DNA from 3 places in the Pectobacterium nicotianae genome. Region 3 is predicted to be linked to each of the others. Evidence: riboswitches for the same ligand, from Rfam matches in the RefSeq annotation. Region 3 holds a riboswitch; each other region holds the start of a gene.
What was found. Region 3 has a riboswitch for thiamine pyrophosphate ahead of thiC (phosphomethylpyrimidine synthase ThiC). Riboswitches for the same ligand answer to the same signal wherever they lie in the genome.

Region 1 (7,901 bases), 1.7 Mb from region 3:
TTCAACCTTGAGATTGAGTCTAAACGCGCCGAAATCGGCTACTGTCTGGCGGCGAGCGCGCAAGGCAAAGGCTATATGGCGGAAGCGCTCTCTGCGCTGCGGGATTTTGCCTTTGAAACGGCGGGACTTAGCCGACTGGAAGCCGAAATCGATCCCCGCAATGTGGCGTCAGCCCGCGCGCTGGAACGACTGGGATTCACGCAGGAAGGGCTATTGAAACAGCGTTGGATCGTCGACGGCGAGGTGTCCGACTCTGCGCTATACGGCCTGCTGGCGGCTAAACGTTAGCCCCCCTTCCCAGTCTGGTCAAAAATACTGTCTGACTTAATGAAAATTTTGTCATTTTCTCTTTTCCCAAGGCTGTTACTCTTTTAAGCCTACAATAATAACGGGTATCACCCCGCACGGCGTGCGGGACTTGGGTCACCTGCAACAGAACAGATGAGGGGAAAAACGATGTCAGGCTTAGTGAATGGCAAATGGGTTAACGGCGATGTCGCGGCGGAAGAGATCAAAAACGGGGCGTTCCACCGTGAAGAAACCAAATTTCGGCAAACCGAGCTGGTACCAGAAGCCGGTCGTTACCAGCTTTTTGTCTCCTATCTCTGCCCGTGGGCGTCGCGCACGCTGATTTTCCGCAAACTGAAAGGGCTGGAGAACATCATTTCGCTCTCCGTTGCCAACCCGCGCATCGCGGATAACGGCTGGGAATTTGCTACCCCGCAGGATGCCGGCGAGCACGTGGGTGAGATTAACTACCTGCACCAGCTCTACACCGCCAGCGTGCCCGACTATACCGGAAAGGTGTCGGTACCTGTGCTGTGGGATCGGGTGGAAGGCCGCATCGTGAACAACGAATCGGCGGACATCATCCGCATGCTGAACAGCGAATTTAACGATCTGACCAGCAACCACCTCGATTTCTACCCGTCGGAACTGCGCGCTGAGATCGACAGCTGGAACGAAACCGTGTACCACAACGTCAACAACGGCGTGTATAAGACCGGGTTCGCCAAAACGCAGGAACACTATAACGATGCCGTCACCACGCTCTTCGCCACGTTGGGCGAACTGGACGAGCATCTTGACAGCCACCGTTATATGCTCGGCGACACGCTGACCGAGGCCGACTGGCGTCTGTTTGTCACGCTGGTGCGTTTTGACGTGGCCTACCACGGCGCGTTCAAATGTAACCTGAAGCGCATTGCCGACTACCCGAACCTGTCGAACTACCTGCGCGAACTGTACCAGTGGCCGGGCGTTGCGGAGACGGTCAATATCGACCACATCAAAGCAGGCTATTACGGTATTGCCTGGCTGAACCCGACGCAGATTGTGCCGGTTGGCCCACAGGTCGATTTATATCAGCTCCACAACCGCGAAACGTTCGGAAAATCCCGTATCGCGACGCGTTAATCCTGCTTTATCCGGCCTGCTCTATTAATGGCAGGCCATTCTTTATTTAGGTCAAAAAATTGATTTAAGTCAAACAATTGATTTACGTCAAACAATAGGCCTACGTTTCGTGTGTCGTCTACTGCAATTTCCCCCTATTAGCGCTAGAATCCTCCGCCTTTACTGTTCCCGCCGTGGAGCAGCCTGACTTGTGATCAGAATCGAGAGATACCATGTTTAAACCGGAACTGCTTTCTCCGGCCGGTACGCTGAAAAATATGCGCTACGCCTTTGCCTATGGCGCGGACGCGATTTATGCCGGTCAACCTCGCTACAGCCTGCGCGTGCGCAATAACGAATTCAACCATCAGACGCTGGCGCAAGCCATTAACGAAGCGCATGAACTGGGCAAGAAATTCTACGTCGTCGTTAACATCGCACCGCACAATGCCAAACTGAAAACCTTCCTGCGTGACCTGCAACCCGTGATCGAAATGGGGCCAGATGCGCTGATCATGTCCGATCCGGGCCTGATTATGCTGGTGCGGGAAAACTTCCCACAGATGGATATTCACCTTTCCGTTCAGGCCAACGCGGTCAACTGGGCGACGGTGAAATTCTGGCAGCAAATGGGGCTGACGCGTGTGATTCTGTCCCGCGAACTGTCGCTGGAAGAGATTGCAGAAATCCGCCAGAACGTCCCGGATATGGAACTGGAGATCTTCGTTCACGGCGCGCTGTGCATGGCGTATTCCGGTCGCTGCCTGCTGTCCGGTTACATCAACAAACGCGATCCGAATCAGGGCACCTGCACCAACGCCTGCCGCTGGGAATATAAGGTTCAGGAAGGCAAAGAGGACGAGGTCGGGAATATCGTCCATCAGCACGAACCTATCGCGGTGAAAAACGTTGAACCCGCACTGGGCATCGGCGAACCGACCGACAAAGTCTTTATGCTGGAAGAAAACATGCGTCCCGGCGAGTACATGAGCGCATTTGAAGATGAGCACGGCACCTACATCATGAACTCCCGCGATCTGCGTGCCATTCAGCACGTTGAACGCCTGACGCAAATGCAGGTTCATTCGCTGAAAATCGAAGGCCGCACCAAGTCATTCTATTATTGCGCCCGTACCGCACAGGTTTATCGTCGCGCCATTGACGACGCCGTCGCAGGGAAACCGTTCGATTCGACGCTGCTGGAAACGCTGGAAGGTCTGGCACACCGTGGCTATACCGAAGGCTTCCTGCGTCGCCACGTGCATGAAGATTACCAGAACTACGACTACGGCTATTCCATTTCCGATCGTCAGCAGTTTGTCGGTGAATTCACCGGCGTACGCCGCGATGGGCTGGCAGAAGTCAATGTGAAGAACAAATTTTCCTGCGGCGACAGCGTGGAGATGATGACGCCGAACGGCAATATTCAATTCACCATCGACACTATGCAGAATGCCAAAGGGCAGCCGACCGATGTCGCACCGGGTAACGGCCATATCGTCTATCTGCCCGTGCCGGATGATGTCTCGCTGGATTATGCGCTACTGCTGCGCAATCTGCCGGGCACCACCACACGCAATCCTAACGTGGAATAAACCGGTAATATAGCCGGATGTCCCAACCATCCGGCTATCCTCTTCGTAAGCCCTTCTTTCCTTATGATATGCCCCCCTATTATCACTTTTCCCTGCCGCGAATAACGGCGTCAGTTGCCCGAAGGTATCGTTACAAAGCTCAGGGTTTTTTACGAATATTAGAAACAGATCACATCAATTAGCCGGTCTTGTGGTTAGTATTGCGTCGCTGAGAAAACATAGAACGAAAAATAAGCGTAGTGATACTACTAGGAACCACCTCCTTGGCCAGCTCAATCTCCCTTGAGCTGGCTTTTCTTTTTCTTCCGCCCACGCATTTTCCCAACGCACATGCAACTTGAAGTATGACGGGTATATTCACCGACTCTTCTGATATCTGCCTACCAATTTAGTGTCTATGATTAACTGCAACGTTTCTGTATTAACAACATCGCAGCCAGAGAAATAAGACATGGAAAAAAATCCAATCACACTGCTGATTTTGAATGGAAAAAGTGCGGGTAATGAAGAACTTCGCGAAGCCATTGATGAGCGACGCAAGGACGGCTATACGCTGCATGTCCGCGTAACCTGGGAATACGGCGATGCCAAACGCTATGTAGAAGAGGCGATTCAGCTCAACGCGGATAACGTGATCGCCGCCGGTGGTGACGGTACCGTCAATGAAGTCGCCGCCGCATTAGCGGTGCAGCCGGAAGCGGTGCGTCCGTGTCTGGGAATTGTGCCGCTGGGCACCGCCAACGATTTTGCCACCAGCTGTCAGATTCCGATGGAGATGCACAACGCGCTAACGCTGGCGATCAAAGGCCGCGCTACCGCCATTGATGTCGCCAAAGTGAACGACGAACACTATTTCATCAATATGGCGACGGGCGGTTTCGCCACGCGCATTACTACCGAGACACCAGCCAAAATGAAGGCCGCGTTGGGGAGTGCGTCTTACGTGCTACATGCGCTCTTTCGCATGGACATGCTGCAAGCCGAACGCTGTGAGATTCGCGGGCCAGATTTTCACTGGTCAGGCGATACGCTGGTTATCGCGGTGGGGAATGGCCGTCAGGCTGGCGGCGGACAGCAGCTTTGCCCAGAGGCGCTGATCAACGATGGGCTACTGGAACTAAGCGTGCTGTCGGCAACCGAGCTGCTGCCGAATATGCTGCAGGCCTGGTTCACCGGCAGTGAAAACCAGAACATGATTTCCGCTACCCTGCCGTGGCTGGAGATCACCGCCCCGGACGATATGACGTTTAATCTGGACGGCGAGCCGCTCAGCGCCAAACGCTTCCATATCGAGGTGCTTCCCGCAGCGATTCACTGTCGGCTGCCACCGCAATGCTCGCTGCTGGAATAGCGGCGCGTTTCGACTATTCCTGTTTCTACTATTCCCGCTTCAGGCGATTACTGTTTGCCAGGTACAGCGTCACCACCAGCAGCAGGATCGCCGCGGAATAGACCAGCGTATCCGACGGGCTTTTGTGATCGACAATAATCAGGCGAATGATGGCCGTGATGCCGATGTAGATAAAGTAGCGCAGCGGGAAGTGATAGCCGGACTGGAAATACTTCACGATCAGCGCAATAAACTCAAAATACAGGAAATAGATCACAATGCCTTCTATCAGCTGATAGGAGGAATCTTTCTCGTTGGAGATCAACAGCACTTTCGCCAGATGGAACGTTTCCTTGACTAAAAAAATCACCAAAATGATCGCCAGCACCAGCAGGCCGATATTGAGTATCGTCTGAAGCGCCTTGGCAGCCATCGCACTGCGAGCAGAACCTGCCATATGTTATCCCCACACCCTATTTCACATTAACGCCAAGATTTCACAGCAAAGTAACCGGACGACCGTGCACTGTCTACGCCGAATACGCTTAATTTACTTTGAAATTACTGGCAAATGTGTCACGCAAAGTACAAGTCAATTTACTTATACCCGCCATACGCCATACGCCATACGCCAAACGGCAGGAAGGCGGCAGCGCGAAGGATTGAGGGCATATCATATTTACCACCAACGGTGGAAGTGATGAACGGGGCCGATACCGTGCCCAACCTCCAGCGTGTCGGCCTGCTGTAGTGCCTGCTGTAAATAGTCCTTCGCTGCCTTGACCGTTTCCGCCCAGCTATCGTGACGTGGTCGCAGCGCCGACAGCGCGGCGGACAGCGTGCAGCCAGTGCCGTGTGTATGGCGTGTATTCACACGCGGAGAGCTAAAGCGCTGCGGTTCAGCCTGTCGACTGAACAGCCAGTCCGGGCTCTCCGCTTCGCTGAGGTGGCCGCCTTTCATCAGTACAGCCTGGCAGCCCATCGCCAGCAGCGCTTTCCCCTGTTCACGCATTTCCCGTTCGTTAGCGGCGGGTGACGTATTCAGCAGCGCGGCGGCTTCCGGTAGATTGGGCGTAATCAGGGACACCAGCGGCAGTAAATCACGACGGATCGACTCCACCGCCTCCGGCGCGAGTAGCGGATCGCCACTTTTCGCCAGCATCACGGTGTCCAGCACCACAAAAGGCACAGCGTAACGACACAGGCGCTCGGCAACGGTTTCAACAATATCGGTCTGCGCCAGCATCCCAATCTTGGCGCTGTCGATACGCACATCGCTCAGCACGGAATCCAGCTGTGCTGCGACAAAATCCGGTTCAATCCGGTAGACGGACTGCACGCCGCGCGTATTTTGCGCCACCAGCGCGGTAATGACCGAGGTGCCGTAAGCGCCCAAGGCTGAAAACGCTTTTAAATCCGCCTGAATACCCGCACCGCCGCTCGGATCGGTACCCGCAATCGTCAACGCATTGATACGCTTCATGCCAGATCCTCCGCGCGCAGGGTATAGAGTCTATCGAGGAAATGGGGGATAAAACTGCCCGTTCCTTGCGCTACCGAGGCCGCCTGCTGACCCGCTAACGCCATGACATAGCACGCTGCCGCCACATGGGATAATCGGTCACCCTCCAGAGCACAGAAGCCCGCGACGACCGCCGATAGCGCACAGCCCGTACCGACCACGCGCGTCATCATGCTATCGCCGCCGGATACCGCGATGTCTCGCTCACCGTCCGTGACATAATCCACCACGCCGGTCACCGCAACAATGGTCCCCACTTGCAGAGCCAGCTCGCGTGCAGCAGGGAGCGCCGCCAGAGAATCATCGGCGCTATCCACGCCCCGCCCCTGTGCGGATAACCCCGCCAGCGCCATGATTTCAGACGCATTACCGCGAATCGCCGCGGGTTTCCCTGCTAGCAATTCACGACAGAATTCAGTACGAAAGGTCAAACCGCCTACCGCAACCGGGTCAAGCACCCACGGTGTATTCGCTTGGTGGGCGCTGTTTACCGCCGCCCGCATCGCCTCAGCACGCGTACGTTCCAGTGTTCCGACGTTAATCAGCAGCGCATCCGCTACTGTGCTGAACTGCGCGGCTTCTTCAGGATCGACCACCATCGCAGGCGACGCATTCAGCGCCAGCAGCACATTAGCAGTAAAAGATTGCACCACATCGTTGGTCAGACAGTGCACCAGCGGCGCGGCAGAACGGAATTGGGTCAGTGATGTTGCTGCCTGAGCGGCAGAAAAGTCGGTGGGTCGCGTGTTCATAAGTCTCCCAACCGGCGTGGAAGAAGGCGGCAACCGGTGGGGCATACCGTGACTTCCCTACGCTGGCATTATCCAGATCAGGTGGTACGGGTATTTCTCAGCCTTCACAAAGAAGGGCACCCCGAGTCATTTAAAATCAAAATGTTGCGATTAATTTTTTATTAATCGTTGATCAGGATAATGCCAGTGGGAGGTATTGTAAATGGACATCCAATCCTGCTAGTGTCCAACGGATATTGACCTTATCCACAAGCAGTGGACTAAACAAGGTTCTGGTTTCCAAACAGTACCTGGCTGATACCACCACAGGTACTCTGAAGAATCAGCAAGTTATATCCTTTCGTCAAAGAAATCTTCATTCGATCAAATTTTTATTTTTTTGTGAATTATTGACATTGTCGTAAGCCTTGCCAGACAAGGGTTGCGCGTTTCTTAACCTTTCGCAATCTAAATTTAACCTCAAAATCAAGCCTTGCACTCAAAAGAATCTCAACTAAAATACCCAGCATGTAGTGCCTTACTGAAATTAATACACTACATATAGATAACTAATTAATGACAGGCATAAAAAAACCGGATTCACAAATTGTGAATCCGGCTTATGAAGCATGACCACCATGAGTTTGCAGACTCATAACGTTTGTTAGCCTCACTTTCATTTCTACAGTTTGATTGTGCCGAGCTTGGATGGTCATGTAAATACCAATTAGTGCTCATAAGGAGCTACACATGACAATCTGTAATAAGTCTCATCGATACAATACGACTTTCATTAACCTGCCAGATGACCAAGGCGGTGAGGGGCGGCATAAATGTTGTGGCTGCGCCTACGATCAAGGCTACCAATCAGGTTTATCTCGAACGGAACAAGCCTGGGTAAATTTGCATGTTTTACCTGATAGCCAAGCGGGCACTGTGCGCCATAAAAGCCCTCAGGCAGCATTTGCTGAAGGTTATCGCGATGGTATGCGTGATTCCTATAGCCACGCTGGTTAAGTTAAATGAAGGGGCTTAATGCCCCTTCATCTTTTAAGGGAAAGAAATGGATAAACGCTATCAGGTCTTCGTAAGTTCAACTTTTACGGATTTGGAAGAAGAACGGAAACACGTTATACAGACGCTAATGGAAATGGATTGCATCCCTGCAGGAATGGAGTTATTCCCAGCAATTGATGAAGGGCAATGGGAATTCATAAAAAAAGTCATAGATGATTGCGATTATTACCTGCTAATTATTGGTGGACGTTACGGTTCTGTAGCCGAAGATGGGCTTAGCTACACAGAAAAAGAATTCGATTATGCTGTTT
Region 2 (7,901 bases), 1.0 Mb from region 3:
CACTGTCCGGTTTCTGTGAGCGCTATCCGGGAATAAAGTTGGATTTCCACTTGGGTGATGCCACTGTAGATATCGTTCAGAATGGTATCGATTGTGTCATCAGAACCGGAGAACCGCCGTTATCTCGACTGGTCGCACGACGTCTCGGTGCGTTCCATTGGTATATTTGCGCATCTCCACGCTATCTTGAACAGCATGGACACCCGACAACGTTAGAGTCGCTCAACAAGCACGCCGCAGTAGGATATACCCACAGCCGAACAGGTCGTTCAACTCGCTGGGATTTTCACGATGGAGCGCACACCGTAGCGATGCCAATAGCAGCACAGATCAGCGTCAATGACACGGATGCCTATGTTGCCGCAGGTGTAGCCGGCTTGGGGCTAATACGCATTGCCAGCTATATGGTGCACCAGCAACTTGCTGATGGACATCTTGTCAGGCTACTTCCTGATATCAGTGCCCCGCTTGAACCTATTTTCATTCTCTACCCACAAAGCCGCCACCTCTCGCCCGCGATTCGCGCCTTTATCGACTGGTGTACAGCGCTAATCGAACAAGAATCAGCACAATGGTGAATGACCACAAATAAGACACAAAAGCCGTCACGTTAAGCGAAATTGTGAGCGTACGGCTGTCACGCCGCAGTATCTGAGCGAGCATAGAGGGCTGGTTTGATTTTAAATCTGCCTGGTTCGCGCCGCCGGAACGCTGAGAGCCTTTCGCTGCCCGACTTAACCCTTTACAATGTGCCGTTCTCAACGGGGTGCGGAAAATTTTTCGCTGAGAAGATACCCGTCGAACCTGATCCGGTTAATACCGGCGAAGGGATTTGAGAGTGCTGCTCATTGCTGCCTCAAAGTCCTTTGCCACCCTATGATTCTCAGGAGTGCAAAGTGTTAAATCAATTATTACCGCGTTCAGCCACCGTGCTGAAAACCAGCCTGTCTTGCCTGCTACTGCTCTCAGCGTCGGCGTTCGCCAAGCCTGCGCTTACCGTATATACCTACGATTCATTCGCTTCCGAGTGGGGTCCAGGCCCTGTCATCAAGACCGCATTTGAAAAAGAGTGCGAGTGCGAGCTGAACTTCGTCGCGCTGGAAGATGGTGCCTCGCTGCTGAACCGTCTGCGTATGGAAGGCAAGAACAGCAAAGCGGATATCATTCTGGGGCTGGACAACAACCTGCTGCAGGCAGCGGAACAAACCGGCCTGTTTGCGCCACACAACCTGGACACCCGCGCCGTCACGGTGCCGGGCGGCTGGAACAATAAGACATTCGTGCCTTATGACTACGGCTATTTCGCGTTTGTGTATAACAAAAACACGCTGAAGAACCCGCCGAAAAGCCTGCATGAGCTGGTGGATAGCAACGAACCGTGGAAAGTGATCTATCAGGATCCACGCACCAGCACGCCGGGACTGGGGCTGCTGCTGTGGATGCAGAAAGTGTATGGCGATGATGCGCCGCAAGCCTGGCAGAAACTGGCGAAAAAAACCGTTACCGTCACCAAAGGTTGGAGCGAAGCCTACGGTCTGTTCCTGAAAGGGGAAGCGGATCTGGTGCTGAGTTACACCACGTCGCCGGCCTATCACATCATTGAAGAGAAGAAAGACAACTACGCGGCAGCGACCTTCAGCGAAGGACACTATCTGCAAATTGAAGTCGCCGGGCAGTTGGCTTCCAGCAAAAATCCCGAGCTGGCAAAACGCTTTATGCAGTTCATCCTGAGCCCAACGTTCCAGCAGGCGATCCCTACTACAAACTGGATGTATCCGGCGGTTAAAACCGATCTGCCAGCAGGCTTCGCGACGCTCGCGGTGCCGGAAAAAGCCATGCAGTTCAGCGCGCAGGAAGTCGCTGACCAAAGGACCCAGTGGATTCAGGCATGGCAACGCGCCGTCAGCCACTGATCGGCGGACGTCTGTGGCCAGGGCTACTGGCCACCACGCTGTTAATTTCCGTTGCCGCACTGGCTTTCGGCGCCCTGTGGCTACAGGCACCCGAAAGCCAGTGGCGCACGCTATGGCATGACAGCTATCTCTGGCATGTCATTCGGTTTACCTTCTGGCAGGCCTTTCTCTCCGCGCTGTTCTCTACCGTTCCGGCCATGTTTCTCGCCAGAGCGCTGTACCGGCGACGCTTTCCCGGCCATCGCTGGCTGCTGCGCCTGTGCGCGATGACGCTGGTGCTGCCCGTGCTGGTCGCCGTTTTTGGCCTGCTCAGCGTTTACGGTCGCCAAGGCTGGCTGGCCTCTGCGCTGGGCTGGTTTGACCTGAAATATACATTTTCACCCTATGGGTTGCAGGGCATCCTGCTGGCGCACGTCTTCTTTAATCTGCCGCTGGCAACCCGATTGCTGTTGCAGTCGTTAGAAGGCATCGCTACCGAGCAACGTCAGTTGGCCGCGAATCTGGGCATGAACAGCTGGCAGCATTTCCGGCTGCTGGAATGGCCCGCCCTGCGCCGGCAGATTTTACCCACTGGCGCGCTGATTTTTATGCTCTGCTTCGCCAGCTTTGCCACCGTGCTGTCGCTGGGCGGCGGCCCGCAGGCAACCACGATCGAGCTGGCGATCTATCAGGCATTAAGCTTTGATTACGATCCGGGGCGCGCGGCGCTGCTGGCGTTAATTCAGATGGTTTGCTGTCTTGGTTTGGTACTGCTGAGCCAGCGGTTGGGGCGCATTCTGCCCGTCGGCAGCACACAGCAGCTTGCCTGGCGCAACCCGCAAGATAGCGCTTTAAGCCGCCTCACCGATGGCCTGCTGATTGGTGCACTGTTGCTGCTGGTCGTCCCTCCTTTGCTGGCCGTGGTAGTGGATGGCGTGAACCGATCTCTGGTTACCGTGCTGCAACAGCCTGTGCTCTGGCAAACGCTGTTTACCTCACTGCGCATCGCCTTAGGCGCAGGGCTCCTGTGTCTGGTACTGACCATGATGCTGCTCTGGAGCAGCCGCGAGCTCAAGCTACGCCAGAAGCCACTCTACGGGCAGTTGATGAACCTGAGCGGTATGCTCATCCTCGCCATGCCCGGTATTGTGCTGGCAACCGGCTTTTTCCTACTGCTGAATAACAGCATCGGGTTACCGCAATCCCCTTACGCACTGGTGGTGTTCACCAACGCGCTGATGGCGATTCCCTACGCGATCAAAGTGCTGGAAAACCCCATGCTAGACGTTGCCGAGCGCTACAATCGACTCTGCACGTCGCTGGATATTCGCGGCTGGCAGCGATTGAAGCTGATCGAACTCGCCGCGCTGAAACAGCCTCTGGCGCAGGCGTTAGCCTTTGCCTGCGTGCTGTCGATCGGGGATTTCGGCGTTATCGCGCTGTTCGGCAATGAGCAGTTCCGCACGCTGCCGTTCTACCTGTACCAGCAAATTGGTTCCTATCGCAGCGCCGACGGCGCAGTCACGGCGCTGCTCTTAATGCTGCTGTGCTTTATGTTATTTACTCTGATTGAGAAACTGGCAGGCCGTCATGATCGCGCTTGAGAAATTGACCTACTTTTATCAGCACTTGCCCATGCGTTTTGATTTTCACGTCAAACCGGGCGAGCGCATCGCCATCCTCGGCCCCAGCGGCGCAGGGAAAAGTACGCTGCTGAATCTGGTTGCCGGTTTCCTGATGGCAGACAGCGGGGAATTACGACTTAACGGCGAATCTCACCGCGAGACACCTCCAGCTAAACGACCGGTGTCGATTCTGTTTCAGGAAAATAACCTGTTTCCTCATTTGACGATCGGACAGAACATCGCGCTGGGGCTACATCCCGGACTGCGACTGAGTGCCACACAGCGTGAAACGTTACGGCAGATCGCCGATCGGGTCGGTCTGGCAGATCTTCTGGATCGTCTGCCGTCGCAGGTGTCCGGCGGGCAGCGCCAGCGCGCGGCATTGGCACGCTGTCTGGTGCGTCACCAGCCCATTCTGCTGCTGGATGAACCGTTCTCGGCACTCGATCCCGCCTTGCGTCAGGAAATGCTCGATCTGGTTGAAGGCGTGTGTCAGGAGCGTGAATTCACGCTGTTGATGGTGTCTCACAATCTGGATGATGCCATGCGGATCGCGAAGCGTACGGTGCTGATCGTGGATGGACAGATTTATTATGACGGGCCGACTCAGGCGCTACAAGATGGCAGCGCTGAAGCAGCCGCCATCCTGGGAATTTCACGTCCGTCTTCGGATTGAGAAGTTAAGGCAACGCCTGATAGCGCAGGTTGCTGAACGTCACCTCGCCTTCGCCTGAAGCATACAGGGCAGGCCGCAGACTGAGGAAATCATACGCGACGTTGTGATGGTAGCCGGACACTTCCATCTGCACCGGGTATTTCTTCCACGGTTCCTGATCCGAGGTTCGGGTGTAGAACGTCACGATATGGCGATCGTTTTTCATCCGAATCTGTACCTCATTGCCCGTAATATGCGGTAATTTCTTCTCCGCCCTTTCCAGCCCGTAGCGATGCATGACGATGCCATCCTGATTAAACGACAACCCGACATATAGCTTCGCATTGTAGAACAGCAGTAAACCAGCCTGTGCACCGGGAGCAAAGTTCGCTGTCACTTCAATCTGGTAAGCCTGATCGCCGGGGATCATCGTCAGTGGCGCGCTATCTTTCGGCGACGTGCCTTTTGCCTTCAGGTGCAGCTCGCCGTCGCTAAGCGTAACCCGCTTTAGCTCTTCCGCATTGGCGCGGTAGAAATGCCAGCGAGCCGGAAATTTCTCGTCGGTAAAGCTATCAGACCAGCCGATGCCGTGAGGCACCGCTTCGCCCCCTGTCGGCTTGCGAATCGGTTTGCCGGTATCGAATCCGGCAGACGTAAACCAGCCGTCATCGCCCCAGACAATTGGCTCCAGCATCGCCTGCCGCCCCAGCGTCATAAAGCCATTTTCATAACCGTGATACACCATGTACCAATTTTTATCCGGCCCGTCGATCAGCGTCGCATGACCGCGTGACCACCACTTCTCTGAACGATCCTGCGTGCGGATAATCGGGTTATGCGGCGAGTTTTCCCACGGTCCGTTGATCGATTTAGATCGCGCGGCAATCACCATGTGCCCGGTTGGTGGCCCAGCCGTTCCGCCTTCCGCCAGCACCATGTAGAAGTAGTCGCCGTGGCGCAGCATCTTAGGCCCTTCCTGCGAGAAGCTTTCCACATCCCACTCTTCCGGGTACTGCCATCCCTGATAGACCACCTCCATGTCGCCGACCGTCGACAGCCCGTCGTCCGTTAATTGCACGCGGTTGCCACCAGACATAAAGATGTAACGCTTGCCATCCTCTCCCACAACGTGGCCGGGATCGCTGGCCGGATTTTTCAAGCCAGTATCTTTCGGCGGCGTCCACGGACCGTGGATATCATCGGCGGTAATCACATACAGCGTCTTCTTTTTCGTCCCTTTGGCGTCGATAATCCGGTTTGTGGTGAAGTAGATATAATATTTGCCGTTGTGTTTCACCAAATCCGGTGCCCAGATCGCATCGACAGGCGTCGTGATCGCGGGGCCAAGTGGTTCCCAGTTCACTAAATCGCGTGAATGCCAAATCAGCAGCCCGGGGATGTCGTCAAATGACGAGAACGTCATGTAATAGTCATCCCCGTCTTTGATAATCGTGGGATCAGGATGATCGCCCGCAATAATCGGATTGAGATAACAGCCATTGCCCAAATCAGCCTGACGCTGTTGTTCAATACCCCGTTTCCATTCGTTAGCAGGGCCAGCCTGACAGGCCATCGCCGTGCCGATACCCATTGCCATCAATAAGATACCGCTTAATACGCCTTTCCCTACCGCTCGGGACACGCCCATTTATCACCACCCACTATCTCAATGATTATTTTATAATTTATAACATTGAAACCCTGTTCCAATTGTGAAAACAGTCACGCTTCTCTCGGTTATACGGCGAAAAATCAGGCGATAGTCGTGCGGTGAAATACCAATATATACCCTAAATAATTCGAGTTTCAGGAAGGCGGCAAGTGAGGGAATCCCGATGAGCTTACTCAAGTAAGTGATTCGGGTGACTGAGCGCAGCCAACGCACATGCAACTCGAAGTATGACGGGTATACTGTGACCAATTCGACATATTCAGTTTTTATCCCTTGTAGGTATTGTGTCTTTTTGTACTGCTGTGCTTATATGAGTTGGCGAGTGAATAACTCATTCGAACACAACATTCGGCCATAAATAATTCACTAGAACATAAATAGGATTCCCGTGACGCACTATTCTTCTTCCACTTCAGCACTACTAAGCGCCGCGCATGTTGACGCGGTCGTCGTCGTGCGCGTGGCAGTCGTGGTCGTCGTCGTCGGCAGCGCGCCGTAACGGGTTCCGAATCGAAGATTCTCAAACCCCGCCGGCGCAAGCCGAGCGGGGTTTCTTGTTTTTACCCTCCCCGCTCCGACACCGCACCGGCCCTGATGAAGGATGTAAACATGCGTTATACAGGCGCTCAGTTAATTGTTCTGCTGCTCGAACAGCAGGGCATCACCACCGTAGCGGGCATTCCCGGCGGCGCGGCCCTGCCGTTATATGATGCACTGGGTCAGAGTAAGACTATTCGCCACGTTCTGGCTCGTCACGAGCAAGGCGCTGGATTTATGGCACAAGGCATGGCGCGAGCCAGCGGACGCGCTGCGGTTTGTATGGCTTCCAGCGGGCCGGGGGCGACCAACCTGCTCACCGCCATCGCCGATGCCAAACTGGATTCGATCCCGCTGGTGTGTATCACCGGTCAGGTGCCTTCCAGCATGATCGGTACCGATGCGTTTCAGGAAGTCGACACCTACGGCATCTCTATTCCCGTCACCAAACATAACTATCTGGTTCGCGACATCAACGAACTGCCGCGCGTGATCCCTGAAGCCTTTCGCATCGCGCAGTCGGGCCGCCCTGGCCCAGTGTGGATCGATATTCCAAAAGACATTCAGAATGCGACCATTGAGCTGAGCGAACTGCCGGACGTCTTCCCTCTCGATACGCCACCCGCTATCGCCCAGCAGGAAATCGAGCGTGCTGCGGCCATGATTAATGCGGCTCAGCGTCCGGTGCTCTATCTGGGCGGTGGGATCATTAGCAGCGCCGCGCACGAACAAGCGATTCAACTGGCGGAACGCTCCAGCCTGCCAACCACCATGACGCTGATGGCACTGGGAACCATGCCCGTCGATCACCCTCTGTCACTCGGGATGCTGGGTATGCACGCCGCACGATCAACCAATCTGATCTTACAGCAGGCAGATTTGTTAATTGTGCTGGGTGCGCGTTTTGACGATCGTGCGATTGGTAAAGCAGAACAGTTTTGCCCGCAGGCCAGCATCATTCACATCGATATCGATCCCGCCGAGTTGGGTAAGATCCGCCAACCACACGTGGCGATCAACGCAGATGTCGCACAGGCGCTGGATCAACTGCTGCCACAGATTACGCCGCAGCAGCGTGACGTATGGCGCACCACCGTCCGCGGGCTGCAACAGGAATTTCCGTTCAGCATGCCGGGCGCTGACGATCCATTGAGCCATTATGGTCTGGTTCAGGCCACGGCACAGGCACTGACGGATGATGCCATCATCACGACCGATGTCGGCCAGCATCAGATGTGGGTCGCGCAGTCTTATCCGCTGCGTCGTCCACGCCAGTGGCTGACATCCGGCGGGTTTGGGACGATGGGTTTTGGCCTGCCTGCGGCGATTGGCGCGGCGCTGGCTGAACCGGATCGCACCGTGGTGTGTTTCTCGGGTGATGGCAGCCTGATGATGAATATTCAGGAAATGGCGACCGCGGCAGAAGAAGGACTCAACGTAAAAATCGTCCTGATGAACAACCAATCGCTCGGTCTGGTTCACCAGCAACAGGATATGTTTTTCCAGAAACGCATCTTCGC
Region 3 (7,901 bases):
ACATCGGCTACCGTGCTATTGAGCGCGAGCAAGCCTGATAAACGGTTGTCTGATAAATACTGAAGCCCGGAGAAATCCGGGTTTTTTTATAGCTAATGGCTACTTAGGTTCCCACTGGCAGACGTCATCTTCCACCACCAGCAATAACTGCGTCCCTTCTGGCGCTTCCAGCCACGCGACGTTTAGCGGGCGCGTTGCATGGGCTTTTTGTTGCGCGATCCATTCACGCGAGTCATTGTCAAAATCAGGGCGAACCACCGTACCGTCACAAGACTGCACCTGCCCTTCCAGCCATTTCCCTTGCTTTAGCCTCACCTTGCCAGCACGCAATACATCGCTCAATTCCAGCATGCGCTTCGCATCGAACTGGTAGAGCGCGATTTCATCATCAGAAACCGATTCACGTCTTTCGGCAAGCTGCCGCTGCATAAAGCTGACAGTTCCATCTTCTGCAAAGCGCAAACGCATATCTTCTTGTTGCGCCCCGAGCTGATTACGCTGTATCTCGCGTAGCTTATCCTGCTGGAACGTATAGCGCGTCACTACCAGAGCATTGCCTTGAAGCGGGTTGTATACGGTGGTCAGCGCCGTCGTATTCTGCGCATCATCCTTACGCCACAAACGCACAACACCACGATCGGCAACGTAGCCGCTGGCGAAAACGTCCGGCGGTGCGGTGCGGCTACTACAAGCTACCACGGCTATAAGCACGAGGCCTGCGCCACACAAACGTCGTAAAAGCAAAAGGGGCGAAAACGCCCCTCTGCTTAAACTTTTAACCGGCATGGGCTTATTTAACAGCGTCTTTCAGAGCCTTGCCAGAAACAAATGCTGGCACGTTGGCAGCAGCGATTTTGATTTCTTTACCGGTTTGTGGGTTGCGGCCAGTGCGCTCATTACGATGGTTCACTTTAAACGTACCAAAACCAACTAATTGTACTGCATCACCTTCTTTCAGAGACTCGGTAATTGCCGCCAAAGTTGATTCCAGAGCTGCTTTAGCCTGTGCTTTTGACAGATCAGCTTTGTCCGCAATTACATCAATCAGTTGAGTCTTATTCATAAGTTATCCTTACAGTGTGTTTATCGCTTGCTAAGCATCGAGTGCGACGGATATGCCCTTTCCCGTTTCAGGGTGTAATAGCACTCTCCTGCATACACGCACCGACAGCCACTTTTTTTACGCCCCCCAAATGTAGACCAGACAGGGTGCGAATGTGAAGCCTTAAGACAGGCCATTTCAGGCCTTAAATCACGTTTTATCGCGTTATTGATGCAAATTTATCCCGATGTTACTACTTCCGGCCTCGCGCAGATCGGAACGGAGCCCTTTGATCAGCTCAATATCGCGTTCTTCGCAGGCCGCCAACAGGCGAAAAATCTCCCATTGGATGTCCCACTCTTCTTCAATTGCAGGCAAAACCTTGAGCTCATCGTCGGTCATTTCTTTGCCTGCCTGCGTCATTTCCAGCATGGCAACCGTGCGGATAGACGTTTCGCTAATCGCTATCGCATGTTCCAGCGTTTCACCGCTTAAGCGCGAATGAATCAGCTCGCCCAGTGCGATACAGGCATCAATAGCCGGGTAGACGCCGTAAAGATCGTAATCTTCCGCAGCGGGAACCGCTTCTTCCAGCTTTTCCAACTGGCTATCGAAATTAACCTTCGCATCTTTAACAACCAATGTTTCCCATACCAGATCGAGAATGCGACGGTAAACCATCGCGTCGCCGAATTCTGTTTGACGACAAAACTCGTGGTAATTTGGATACATACGTTCACAAAGACATGCCATGAAAGTGACATGTTGCCAGCTCGCCAGCTTTTCCAGACGTAAATGAATGGGGTTACGTAACATTTTTATGCTCATTAACGGCGACGGACGGCAGTGTACCTGAAATCACAGTGACGCCCTATGCCTGAATTCCTAAAGTTTTACGACAATACGTTAGCGGCTTGCTGCCGTTGCCAACGCACAAATGCGGGACGATTTGATGCGACAGCATCAGCCCAACGAGTCGGCTCCGGTAAACGGTAGCCGCGCATACAAGATTGTACCCAGTGCAATGCACTATCCTGACTGACTCGATGCCCCGTCGCCACAAACAGCGGATTACAGCGCGCTTTGCTACGCCATACCCAGCCAATCTGCTCGCCTTTATCCAGTAACGGCTGCTGGCTGCCAACGCTCTCCGCCAATGGCTCAAATCGGCCACAAAGTCGACTTTTCGCCACGCCAATCGTAGGAACATCAACTAGCAGACCAAAATGGCTGGCAACGCCGAGACGACGTGGGTGGGAAATCCCATGCCCGTCGACAAACAGTAGATCCGGTTTCTGTTCAAGCAACGCCCACGCGGCGAGTAGCCCAGGGCATTCACGAAACGAAAGAAAACCAGGGATATAAGGCATTGTCGTGCTGATACGCGCAATCTTGTATTCTATCAGTTCCAACGAAGGATAGCGCATTACCGCAATCGCAGCGCGGGTTACTGAGCCTTCTTGCTCAAAGCCAACATCCGCACCCGCGATAAACGTGGGCTGCTCAAAAGGTAAATCGTCGTGCCGAATCACATCAGAAGCGCGGGCCAACTGTTCAGCCCGCAGCCGTTGTGTATCAATCACATCACCTCCTGTGAATCATGCGTGATAAGGGCGAGACAACCGATGGACAGCCTCAACAAACACGCCCGCGTGCTCCGGCGGCACATCCTGATGAATGCCGTGACCCAGATTGAAAACATGGCCATTGCCTTGTCCAAATCCGGCCAGGATCGATGCCACTTCCTGCTCGATCCGTGCCGGATCGGCATACAACATCGACGGATCCATATTTCCCTGTAGCGCGACTTTATCGCCTACGCGACGGCGTGCGTCGGCGATATCGCTCGTCCAGTCCAGCCCTAACGCATCACAGCCTGTTTCCGCCATTGCTTCCAGCCACTGGCCTCCGCCTTTGGTGAAGAGCGTCACGGGTACGCGGCGGCCTTCATTCTCGCGCTGTAAACCATCAACAATCTTATGCATGTAATGCAGGGAGAATTCTTTGTAGTCACGCCCGCTCAGCGCGCCGCCCCAGGTATCGAAGACCATCACCGCCTGCGCACCCGCACGAATCTGCGCGTTGAGATAGAGAATGACGCTATCCGCCAGCTTATCCAGCAACAGGTGTAGCGTTTTAGGCTCGGCGAACATCATTTTCTTGATGACGGTAAACGCTTTGCTGCTACCGCCTTCAACCATATAGGTCGCCAGCGTCCACGGACTGCCCGAGAAGCCGATAAGCGGCACTTCCCCGGCGAGATTTTTACGGATCGTCCGCACCGCGTTCATCACATAACCGAGTTCCTGCTCTGGATCGGGAACCGGCAGGTTAACCACATCGGCATGAGACGCGATCGGAGACTGAAAGCGCGGACCTTCCCCTGCTTCAAAATAAAGCCCTAAGCCCATCGCATCAGGGATAGTCAGGATATCGGAGAACAGGATCGCCGCATCCAGCGCATAGCGCCGTAAAGGTTGTAACGTGACTTCACAAGCCAACTCTGCGTTTTTACACAGCGACATAAAATCACCCGCTTGCGCGCGCGTTGCCTTATATTCCGGCAGATAACGCCCCGCCTGACGCATCATCCACACTGGGGTGACATCAACGGGTTGGCGTAATAACGCCCGCAAATAGCGATCGTTTTTCAGATCAGTCATGTTCTTTTCCTTTCAACCTCACGGCGGTTCTACACCGGATGGATGTGATGAAACGGATGCGTTATAAGGCGAACGCTTTATGAAGCGAATACGCTATGACGCAGGTGCGCGGTGTACGCAAGCATTCATGACGCCAATACTACCACGTCAGCTTTCGTTCTCGTGATAAGCGCGGCACAGTACCACCGTATCTTCGATAAGCCGACGCGCCACGGTGCCCGGCGGAGGTAACTGCGGGAGTTGGTCATAGCGGAACCAGCCTGCATCACGCAGCTCTTTCGGGTCATGCTTGATTTCGCCACCCGCATACTCGGCCATAAACGCCATCATCAGTGAATGAGGGAATGGCCAAGGCTGCGAACTCACATAGCGCAGGTTCTTTATCTGAATTTGGCTCTCTTCCATCACCTCACGCACGACCGTCTGCTCCAGCGTTTCGCCCACTTCGACAAACCCGGCCAGCACGGTGTACATGTTTCCGCGATGCCGATTGTGTTGTGCCAGCAAAATTTCCTCGCCACGGCGAATCGCGACGATGATGCAAGGTGCGATCTGCGGATAATAGCGCTCTTTGCAGTGGTGACATAAACACGCCAGCTCCGTTTTACTCCGCACCATTTCATGGCCGCAATAACCGCAAAAACGATGAGAGCGATAGAATTCAGCCAGCTGTACGCCTCGCCCCGCCAGTTGGAATAAGCCAACGTCCTGATCGAGCAACTGGCGAACCGATGCCATATCAGAATCCCGGCCCTGGCAGACCAGCCAGACAGGCAGTCCTTGCCATTCACCGATTTGGCGAGCCGTTTTCCCCTGCAACGACCACGCCGTAGCCGTTCCGCGCGGCAATTCTCCCTGAGGGAGCCAGATTTGTACCGCGTCGCTAACCACCCACCAGCCGGTTTCGTCACCTTTTAGCGTCTGTTCCATATCTTTTTATTGCTCCACTGCCACTTCACTGGCATTTTACATTCAGAGTGATTACATAAGTTTTATAACTGGGATTTCAGTTATTTCTTACCGTTCACGGAGTCAACAATGCTAAACCAGCTACAAAGTCTAACTGAATACGTTGGTGGCAATAATGCGTTAATCGACCAATGGCTACAAGCGCGTAAGCAGCTTCTGGTGGCTTACTATCATTTGGTTGGCATCAAGCCGAATAAGGAAACGCTTTCTCTTCTGGATGAAGAGGCATTGGATAATTTTTGCCAAAATCTGGTGGACTATCTTTCTACCGGCCACTTTCATTTATACGAAAAAATGCTGCATGAAGCAGCGACGCACAGCGAACAAGTATTAGCGCTTTCCACCCAGCTCGACCTCGCCCTGCAAAATAACACGCAGCAAATTATGACGTTTTACGATAGCCATCTGGCGGCAGCCATCGACCATGATAACTGCCTCGAATTCCAGCAGGCACTTTCCCACGTCGGCGAAGCGCTGGAGGAACGTTTTACGTTAGAAGACAGAATGATTCAGCAGGTTTACGACAAATAGTCGTCATTTGACGTTATTTCAGGACATCATCACACATTGTAAAAGCAAAAGCGGCACGCTTTGACATCCGCGTTTTGCCGACATACAGTGTAGGGGTTTTATTGGCCCGTTTAAGAGACGGGCATATCTTGTCGGAGTGCCTAGCGTGCTCGTGTTTTGTTTTACGAAATCAATCGTTATGACGAAACTTATGAGCGCACAGGCTGAGACCGTTAATTCGGGATCCGCGGAACCTGATCGGGTTAATACCTGCGAAGGGAACAAGAGTAATGCACCTCTATTGAGCCCAAGGCTGCGTATTCCCACATACCTGCTCTGACGTTCAATATCATTATTACTCCCTCCGGCTCCAGACAAGCAATCTTCCCTTTACGTCTTACAGGAACTTGCTATGTCTACAGAACCTTTGTCTATAAAAACAGTGTCGTCAAAATCGGGTCGCCGTGAACAGCGTGCCGCCGCCCAGCAGTTTATTGAAACCTTACAGGGAACCGCATTTCCCAATTCCAAACGCATTTACCTTGCAGGTTCGCGCGACGACATCCACGTGCCAATGCGAGAAATTCAGCTTAGCCCGACGTTACTCGGCGGCAGTAAAGACAACCCTCAATACGAGCCCAATGAACCAATCCCGGTTTACGATACGTCAGGGCCTTATGGCGATCCCGCTGCGCAACCCGATGTCCGCGTTGGGCTAGCGAAGCTGCGCGCCGGCTGGATTGCAGAACGCCACGACACTGAAGCGCTATCTGGCGTCAGCTCTGATTTCACCCAGCAGCGTCTGGCGGATGCCGGTCTGGATCATCTGCGCTTTGAACATTTGCCACGGCCGCTGCGTGCCAAAGCAGGCAAACGCGTTACCCAGCTCCACTATGCCCGACAGGGGATCATTACCCCCGAAATGGAATTTATCGCCATTCGCGAAAATATGGGACGCGAGCGCATTCGCGGTGAGGTGCTGCGCCAGCAGCATCCGGGGCAAAGTTTCGGTGCCCTACTGCCGGAGAACATCACGCCGGAATTTGTCCGCCAGGAAGTGGCCGCCGGTCGCGCCATTATCCCTTCCAACATCAACCACCCGGAATCAGAGCCGATGATTATCGGACGCAATTTTCTGGTGAAGGTTAACGCCAATATTGGTAACTCCGCCGTGACATCCTCCATCGAAGAAGAGGTGGAAAAGCTGGTCTGGTCTACCCGTTGGGGCGCGGATACGGTGATGGATCTCTCAACCGGCCGCTATATTCATGAAACCCGCGAGTGGATTCTGCGCAACAGCCCCGTCCCCATCGGAACCGTACCGATCTATCAGGCGCTGGAAAAAGTGAACGGCGTGGCGGAAAACCTAAACTGGGAAATGTTCCGCGATACGCTGCTGGAACAGGCCGAGCAAGGGGTGGACTATTTCACCATCCACGCTGGCGTGTTGTTACGCTACGTGCCGATGACGGCCAAACGCCTGACCGGCATCGTCTCACGCGGCGGTTCCATTATGGCGAAGTGGTGCCTGTCGCATCACAAAGAGAGCTTCCTGTACGAACACTTCCGTGAAATCTGTGAAATCTGCGCCGCTTATGACGTCGCGCTGTCGCTGGGTGACGGCTTACGCCCCGGTTCCATCCAGGACGCCAACGACGAAGCCCAGTTTGCCGAGCTGCATACGCTGGGCGAGCTGACCAAAATCGCCTGGGAATACGACGTGCAGGTGATGATCGAAGGCCCTGGGCACGTTCCGATGCAGATGATCCGCCGCAACATGACCGAAGAGCTGGAGCACTGCCACGAAGCGCCGTTCTATACGCTCGGCCCGCTAACTACCGATATCGCACCGGGCTACGATCATTTCACCTCCGGCATCGGTGCAGCCATGATCGGCTGGTTCGGCTGCGCGATGCTCTGCTACGTGACGCCGAAGGAACATCTTGGCTTACCGAACAAAGAAGACGTCAAACAGGGGCTGATTACCTACAAGATCGCCGCCCACGCCGCCGATTTGGCGAAAGGCCATCCCGGCGCGCAGATCCGTGATAACGCCATGTCAAAAGCGCGCTTCGAATTCCGCTGGGAAGACCAGTTCAATCTGGCGCTCGATCCCCAAACAGCCCGCGCCTACCACGATGAAACCTTGCCGCAGGAATCCGGTAAAGTCGCCCACTTCTGCTCTATGTGCGGTCCTAAATTCTGCTCGATGAAAATCTCACAGGAAGTGCGCGACTACGCCGCGAAACAGGAAGCGGAAGCCAAACCGATTGAAGTTGGTATGGCACAGATGTCGCAGGAATTCCGCTCGCGCGGCAGCGAGCTTTATCACAGCGCCACCAGCCTGCAAACCGAGGAAAGCAAATGACGGATTCGACGCCCTTTGCCCCAACGCCGCAGCGGCTGGGGCTTTATCCCGTCGTCGATAGCGTGGAATGGATCGAGCGACTACTCGGCGTCGGGGTGAAAACGATCCAGTTGAGGATCAAAGATCGGTCAGATGAACAAGCCGAAGCCGAGGTGATCCAAGCGATCGCTTTGGGTCGCCGCTATCAGGCACAGCTTTTCATCAATGACTACTGGAGATTGGCCGTCAAACATCAGGCATACGGCGTACATCTGGGTCAGGAAGATCTGGACACCGCCGATCTGGCCGCGATTAAACAAGCTGGCCTGCGCTTAGGCGTCTCCACGCACGACGATCGTGAGCTGGCGCG

Region 1: another riboswitch for thiamine pyrophosphate. It lies ahead of thiM (hydroxyethylthiazole kinase); the one in region 3 lies ahead of thiC (phosphomethylpyrimidine synthase ThiC).
Region 2: another riboswitch for thiamine pyrophosphate. It lies ahead of thiB (thiamine ABC transporter substrate binding subunit); the one in region 3 lies ahead of thiC (phosphomethylpyrimidine synthase ThiC).

The regions. Positions count from the first base shown of each region.
Region 1 covers NZ_CP096821.1:1,389,890-1,397,790, reverse strand. The annotation lists gene MYB54_RS06240 (GNAT family N-acetyltransferase) at 1-288, shown strand, start outside; gene MYB54_RS06235 (glutathione S-transferase family protein) at 457-1,416, shown strand; gene trhP (prephenate-dependent tRNA uridine(34) hydroxylase TrhP) at 1,629-2,990, shown strand; gene yegS (lipid kinase YegS) at 3,442-4,341, shown strand; gene psiE (phosphate-starvation-inducible protein PsiE) at 4,370-4,777, opposite strand; gene thiD (bifunctional hydroxymethylpyrimidine kinase/phosphomethylpyrimidine kinase) at 5,000-5,803, opposite strand; gene thiM (hydroxyethylthiazole kinase) at 5,800-6,594, opposite strand; TPP riboswitch at 6,632-6,728, opposite strand; gene MYB54_RS06205 (hypothetical protein) at 7,324-7,590, shown strand; gene MYB54_RS06200 (DUF4062 domain-containing protein) at 7,637-7,901, shown strand, end outside.
Region 2 covers NZ_CP096821.1:669,222-677,122, reverse strand. The annotation lists gene MYB54_RS02990 (LysR family transcriptional regulator) at 1-578, shown strand, start outside; TPP riboswitch at 753-849, shown strand; gene thiB (thiamine ABC transporter substrate binding subunit) at 930-1,913, shown strand; gene thiP (thiamine/thiamine pyrophosphate ABC transporter permease ThiP) at 1,889-3,496, shown strand; gene thiQ (thiamine ABC transporter ATP-binding protein ThiQ) at 3,483-4,193, shown strand; gene MYB54_RS02970 (family 43 glycosylhydrolase) at 4,198-5,820, opposite strand; gene ilvB (acetolactate synthase large subunit) at 6,454-7,901, shown strand, end outside.
Region 3 covers NZ_CP096821.1:4,587,121-4,595,021, forward strand. The annotation lists gene purD (phosphoribosylamine--glycine ligase) at 1-38, shown strand, start outside; gene MYB54_RS20405 (DUF1481 domain-containing protein) at 100-786, opposite strand; gene hupA (nucleoid-associated protein HU-alpha) at 791-1,063, opposite strand; gene MYB54_RS20415 (YjaG family protein) at 1,268-1,858, opposite strand; gene nfi (deoxyribonuclease V) at 1,936-2,625, opposite strand; gene hemE (uroporphyrinogen decarboxylase) at 2,641-3,705, opposite strand; gene nudC (NAD(+) diphosphatase) at 3,853-4,635, opposite strand; gene MYB54_RS20435 (Rsd/AlgQ family anti-sigma factor) at 4,744-5,205, shown strand; TPP riboswitch at 5,328-5,482, shown strand; gene thiC (phosphomethylpyrimidine synthase ThiC) at 5,597-7,552, shown strand; gene thiE (thiamine phosphate synthase) at 7,549-7,901, shown strand, end outside.